2 regions of the Corynebacterium marquesiae genome follow, and region 2 is predicted to be linked to the other one. Evidence: riboswitches for the same ligand, from Rfam matches in the RefSeq annotation. Region 2 holds a riboswitch; the other holds the start of a gene.

Region 1 (3,411 bases), on a different contig from region 2:
GGCTCATCCAACAGCAACACCGACGGCGCGGTCACCAAGGCAGTAGCGACAGACAGGCGTCTTTTCTCGCCGCCAGAGAGCGTGAACGGGTTAGCGTCTAAGAGATGCTGCAGCCGCAGTGATTCCACCAGCTGCGCGATCCTTTCCTCCGGCGGGTCCACGCGCATTACCTTGGGCGCAACGCGCAGCTCTTCGGCCACCGTACGGGCGACGAATTGGTGCTCCGAATTCTGGAAGACAAAGCCTATGCGGTCCGCCAGCTCGCGCGATTTCCAGCGCAGCGGCGACCCTTTGACCCCGCATCGCACGAAATCGGCCACCCCAATTTCCCCGGATTTAGCCGGCAGCAACCCGGCCATGGTCATCAACCAGGTGGACTTACCCGCGCCATTCGGCCCGGTAATGACCGTGGATGCTCCCGCCGGCAGCGCAATCGTGCGCGGCGGACCATAGCGGGTTACGAGGTCGGTGCTCCACAGCGCGGCTTCGCGCTCCGCAAGCTCGGCCTCGCCAAGGCGTCGCGCCTGCGGCAGGCCAGAGACCTGGCGGCGCTTGGCCACCTCCGCGAAGGAAGTATCGGCCACGATGCGCCCGCGGTCCAGCTCCACCGCACGGTCGAGCACACCGTCCCACGCCGCGTGCTGGTGCTCTACCACCACGAGCGTCGCGCCGGTTTCTTCCACCAGCCTAGCCACGGCGCGCACCACATCGCGTGCGCCGGCGGGGTCAAGGTTGGCCGTGGGTTCATCGAGAAGTACTACGCCCGCCCCCATAGCGATGACGCCGGCGAGCGCCAAGCGCTGCTTCTGCCCACCGGAGAGCCGCTCGGTGGGAAAATCCAGGTCCACGAAAGGCCCAACCAGTTCCTTGGCTGCGGCCACACGGCGCCAGATTTCCTCGCGCGGATACGCCAGGTTCTCGCAGCCGAAAGCAATGTCATCACCCACGCGCGCGGAGATCACCTGCGAATCCGGATCCTGAAGCACCAGCCCCACTGGGATGGTACGGCCTGGTTCCTCGACCATGCCGGTGGAATCTTCTAAGAGAATTTCACCAGTGCGGGTTCCTTCCTCATCGGAACCCAGCACTCCGGCCATCGCCGCAAGGAAGGTAGACTTTCCCGATCCAGAGTCGCCGCATAAAAGCACGCGTTCTCCCGGCTCGATGATCAGGTCAATATCGGATAGCGCCGGTTCGCTGCGTCCGGCATGAGTCCAGCCGAATCCTCGGGCTGTTATCTTGGTGGCGTTTCCCGCCAATGATGCACAATCAGACACGGACACAACACGCCCTAAGCGCGCTGTTCACGGCCTGCGGCAAAGCGATCCAGGGCACCGGTTTTAGCCAGGGCTTTCACCACGAAGAAACCCAGCGCACCGGCCAAGATAGCGCCGGAGATGTTCAGAGTCACAAAGTAGATGAGCTTGAACTCGAAGGAACGAGCCAGGTTGCCGGAGGTAAACAGCTCCAGGATGAAGGCACCCCAGCCAGCTGCCATGCCGGCCAGAATGGATACTCCCAGGCCAAACTTGCGGTACAGGAAGATGGCCAGGATGATTTCCACGCCAATGCCCTGTGCCAAGCCCGAGTACAGGGTGCTAGGGCCCCACTGGGAGCCCAGCATTGCAGAAACGGTTGCGGCAAGAACCTCCACATAGACAGCCGCACCTGGCTTGCGAATAATCAGACCACCAAGCACACCGCCAATAAGCCAGATACCCGTAGCGATACCGCCGAGGCCTGGAGTCACAGCGTCCATGGCCTCAAACCAGGCATAGCCCACTGCATTCCACCCCAAGAACACAAAGCCACAAGCCACGCCTAGAACGGACGCCACCACAATATCGACCACGCGCCAGTTCAGGCTGCGCTTCGGGGCAGCAGACGCACGTGTATTAGTAGTCAAAATTTCCTCCCTCTCGCCGGCATTATCCGGATCAGGTTCAACGGTTCACCGCGCATCTGGCGGCATCTCAGCCCGACACAGCTGCAAAACAGAGCAGCGCGCAAGCACCCGTGAAGTGTGCAATTTTCAATAACTTAGGCCGCACTCCTTTAAAGGTGTCTGGCCAAAAGCTGCATTCATACTAGCAAAGCAGTCTAGCGGTGCTCCCTAGACATCGAAACAGCCCCGCCTTCCTATCGTTCAGGAAGGCGGGGCCATTTATTTCCCGCGTTAACGCAAATTGAACTGCACGTTAGAAGGTGAAGTCCTCATCCAGCGGGACGGAAGCGCCGGTGAATTCACCGAAGCCGTCATCGCCGTAGATGGAATCGCCGTAAGTCGGAATCGAGTATGCGGCGTTGCGCGCAGCCTCGGTCGGCTTGACGGAGATATTGCGGTAGCGGGAGATACCCGTACCGGCCGGGATGAGTTTACCGATGATGACGTTCTCCTTGAGGCCAATGAGCTTATCGGAGCGCTTGTTAATAGCGGCGTCGGTAAGCACGCGAGTGGTCTCCTGGAACGATGCAGCGGACAGCCAAGACTCGGTAGCCAAGGAAGCCTTGGTGATACCCATAATCTCCGAACGCAGCTGAGCCGGCTCGCCGCCTTCTGCCACCTGGGCAGCGTTGAGCTGCTTAGCCTCAGAGAGGTCGATGAGGTTACCCGGCAGCAAGTCCGTGGTACCCGCATCGATGACGGTACCGCGGCGCAGCATCTGGCGGATGATGATCTCGATGTGCTTATCGTGGATAGCCACACCCTGGGTACGGTACACAGCCTGCACCTCGTTGATGAGGTGCTGCTCCACGCCACGACGGCCGAGAACCTCGAGAACGTCGTGCGGGTCAGCCGCACCACGCATCAGACGGTCACCGGTCTCAACGTGGTCGCCGTCTTTGAGGGAACGCTCGATCATGGCATCCGGGTTGGACTCCATTGGACGACGGACCTGAGCCAGGCCCTGACGCTTGGAGAGCTTTTCGTAAACCACGTCATCAGAGCCGTCATCCGGGGTGATGGTCAGGGTCCAGAAGTTGCCCTCATCGGACAGGGACACGGTGCCGTCAACGGAGGCGATAGGAGCGCGGTTCTTCGGGTTACGGGCCTCGAAGAGCTCCTGGACACGCGGCAGGCCGCCGGTAATATCGCCACCGACACCACCCTGGTGGAACGTACGCATGGTCAGCTGGGTACCCGGCTCACCAATGGACTGTGCAGCCACAATGCCGACAGCCTCGCCGATATCGACGAGCTGGCCGGAAGCCATGGACTTGCCGTAGCACTTGGCACATACGCCAGCCGGGGTCTGGCAGGTCAGCACGGAGCGAACCTTGACCTCGGTGACCTTAGCGTCAAGCAGCTTCTGGGTGAGCTCCTCAGTGAGGTCGGAGCCAGCCTCGGCCACAACCTCGCCGTCTTCGCCCTTGACATCGGTAGCCAGCACGCGGCCGGATGCAGAAGTC
Region 2 (3,411 bases):
TTGCTCCCCCTCGTGCAGATGTGGGGTTAGTAACTACCCTCCTTCCGGGTAAGCTAAGGAATTATGTTCAACCCCTTCCGCCGCAATAAGTCCAGATCGTCGCTGCGACCACCCCGCGGACCGGGGGAGACCATCCGTCCAGAAGACGCGCAGGATCTGCAACAATGGGCCGCTGAAAAGGTATACGTCGAGGCCTTTGTAGAACCGGAAACAGTAGTCAATGAGATGTCCGTTGTTGTGGTTGATGAAAACGGCGAGTTCATTCGCCGCCGCATCGGTGGGCCCAAAGGCATCGATGCGGTGGCCAAACTATTGAGCTGCGATATTTATGATGTAGAAGAAACCGGCTATCCGCAGCGCATGCGTGAACGCATGGAGCGAAACCGCATTCTGCGCAAGAGAGAAGAGCAAAGAAAACGCCGCGCCCGGTTCGAGCGCGGCGAGAACCCCGATACGGGAACTGAATTAAGCTAGATCGCTCTCTTCGCGTAGATAGACCTGAGACCCATTGCGGCGGAATTCGGCGGACTTTTCCTGCATGCCCTCCTCTGGTGCCGAGCCGTGGGCGGCCGCACGGACCTGTTCGCCCAGCGTCGGCATGCCTAGCTCGGCCATCTGCCCGCCAAACATATCCCGAATGTCTTGGCTGATGCGCATAGAGCAGAACTTCGGCCCACACATGGAACAAAAGTGCGCGGTCTTTGCTGGTTCCGCAGGCAACGTTTCATCGTGATAAGCCTGCGCGGTTTCCGGATCGAGGGAAAGCGCAAATTGGTCATTCCAGCGGAATTCAAAGCGGGCCTTACTCATGGCATCGTCCCAGGCTCGGGCGCCTGGATGCCCCTTGGCGACGTCCGCGGAATGCGCCGCAATTTTATAGGTAATGACACCAGTCTTTACGTCGTCTCGGTTGGGCAGGCCTAGGTGCTCTTTCGGAGTGACATAGCACAACATGGCCGTACCGCCCATTGCGATATGGGCAGCACCGATGGCGGAAGTAATGTGGTCATAGCCGGGAGCGATATCGGTAACTAGCGGGCCGAGAGTATAAAAGGGCGCGTCAGAGGCCCAATCCTGCTCGAGCTCGTTGTTTTCTTGAATCATGTTGAGCGGCACGTGCCCGGGGCCTTCCACCATGACTTGGACGTCATGCTCCCAGGCGCGGCGGGTAAGCTCGCCGATGGTTTTGAGCTCGGCAAATTGGGCGGCGTCGTTGGCATCGGCAAGGCTGCCGGGGCGTAGGCCGTCGCCAAGCGAAAATGCAACATCGTACTGAGCGAAGATCTCGCACAGCTCATCAAAGTGTTCATAGAGGAAAGACTCCTTGTGGTGAGCAAGGCACCATCCCGCCATGATGGAACCGCCGCGGCTGACGATACCGGTCACGCGATTGCTTGCCAGCGGTACATAGGCCAAGAGAACACCGGCGTGAATAGTCATATAGTCCACGCCCTGTTCGCACTGCTCGATGACGGTATCGCGGAAGATCTCCCACGTAAGGTCCTCTGCTACGCCATTGACCTTTTCCAATGCCTGGTAAATGGGGACGGTGCCGATAGGGACCGGGGAGTTGCGCAAGATCCATTCGCGGGTGGTGTGGATATCGTCACCCGTAGATAGATCCATGACGGTATCCGCTCCCCATTGGGTAGCCCAGCGCAATTTGGATACTTCTTCCTCGATCGAGGAGGTGACCGCAGAGTTGCCAATATTGGCGTTGATCTTGGTGAGGAATCTTCGCCCAATGATCATGGGCTCAGACTCGGGGTGGTTGACATTATTAGGGATAATGGCGCGGCCGCGAGCGACCTCAGCGCGAACGAATTCCGGATCGCAGTGCTCGCGCAGTGCTACGAATTCCATTTCGCGGGTAATGATTCCTTGGCGGGCGTAGTGCATTTGGGTTACGCGGCGCCCAGGCTGAGCCTTAAGCGGCGGGCGCTTAGAGCCCTTCCACTCTTGGGAAGACGCCCCGCGGCGCTGTGCGGTACGTCCATCGTCGGCCAGCTCGCGGCCGCGACCGGTGTATTCTTCGATATCTCCGCGCTCGCTAATCCACTCGCTGCGCAGGGCCGGTAGTCCCACTTCTGGTGCGCATTCTGGCCCACGCGTGCGATAGACGCGGAAGGGGTCATTGGGGCCTTGTGGGGAATCATCCAGTTGGATTTCAGTCTCTGGGACCTCTAAGCCGTTGTGGTGAATGGGGGAATAGGAGTGTTTAGGGTGGTTTTCTGGGGCAGCCTTCATGGCAAGCGCTCCTCTCTTCCTTCGTAGGTATTAACCAAACAGGTTCGAACGGTCTATGCGCAGCTTTAGCGCACTCTCAGCCCGTGCTCGGGCACCCGTGGGGACGCAAATCACCCTATAATAAACGCCTAGCGCAACGCAGGGCTTTTGCAATATCAGCGGGCAATCACTCGGCCGAGGGGAGGCGGCAGGAGCGTTGGCGGTAGATTTCAACAGGGAACTTTCAGGTACTTGTCACCCGTGTCCAATATCGATGACCCATACTTAAATCATGCGTTTGAGAGAGCGCATGCGAGAGAGATAGAGAGAACCCCTCCCGTTTCCAGAGGGCGGCTGCTTTAGCTGATAGATGGAAACACCTTGTAGAGAGACGCCAGCGGCCCTCGGACCACGTTCGGTTCGAGGGCCGTAGGCGTTGTCGTGTGCCTAGCAGATGGTGGCACCGGCAGCGGCCAATTCCTGCAACGCAGCTTCGCCACGGGTATCATCGACTGGGGAGCAATACTCATGCAGTACGCGGACAGTAAAGCCTTCCTTAAGGGCGTCGGCGGCCGTGGCGTGAACGCAGTGATCGGTGGCAATGCCTACGATATCCACTGCGTCTATGTGGTGCTCGCGCAACCAGTCAGCGAGCAAGGTACCGTTCGCAGCGCCCTCGAATCCAGAATAGGCGGCGGTGTATTCGCCCTTGCGGAAGTAGGCTTGCGCCGGCCCGATAGCCTCATGCATAGCTGCGCCGTGGGACTCGGCTACGCAGTGCACCGGCCACGAATCGACAAAATCCGGGTCCTTAGAAAAGTGAGAACCCGGATCGATGTGCCAATCCTGCGTGGCTACGACGGTTTCGTAATCCTGTTGCAGGGAAGCGATTTTTACAGCGACCTCATTGCCCCGCTCGGTGCCTAAGGCGCCGCCGGGGCAGAAGTCATGTTGCACGTCAACGATGATTAAAGCAGGCTTCATACTTCTAGGATTCTAAACGCACCAAGCCTGCTGTGGTGCTACTTTAATTCAGCAATCTCGCGCAGGGCGGCAACCACCGTGCGGGTGGGCACGCCGGTGCCCATCTTCGGGGTGTAGCCATAAGCGCCCGTGGTGTTGAAGGAAGGGCCAGCCACATCGATATGGGCCCATTCGATTCCCTCGCCCACGAAGTGCTGGAGG

What was found. A riboswitch is a leader RNA that binds a small molecule or an ion and turns the genes downstream of it on or off. The one in region 2 is predicted to bind thiamine pyrophosphate.
Region 1: it holds a riboswitch for thiamine pyrophosphate, as region 2 does, so the genes downstream of both, QP971_RS06465 (ECF transporter S component) here and thiC (phosphomethylpyrimidine synthase ThiC) in region 2, are expected to answer to the same signal.

Annotation. Positions count from the first base shown of each region.
Region 1 covers NZ_JASPII010000007.1:115,577-118,987, forward strand. Annotated here, with positions in the region: gene QP971_RS06460 (ABC transporter ATP-binding protein) at 1-1,277, opposite strand, end outside; gene QP971_RS06465 (ECF transporter S component) at 1,292-1,906, opposite strand; TPP riboswitch at 1,896-2,028, opposite strand; gene QP971_RS06470 (DNA-directed RNA polymerase subunit beta') at 2,199-3,411, opposite strand, start outside.
Region 2 covers NZ_JASPII010000003.1:140,576-143,986, reverse strand. Annotated here, with positions in the region: gene QP971_RS03310 (oxidoreductase) at 64-474, shown strand; gene thiC (phosphomethylpyrimidine synthase ThiC) at 466-2,247, opposite strand; TPP riboswitch at 2,246-2,356, opposite strand; gene QP971_RS03300 (isochorismatase family protein) at 2,674-3,210, opposite strand; gene QP971_RS03295 (leucyl aminopeptidase) at 3,249-3,411, opposite strand, start outside.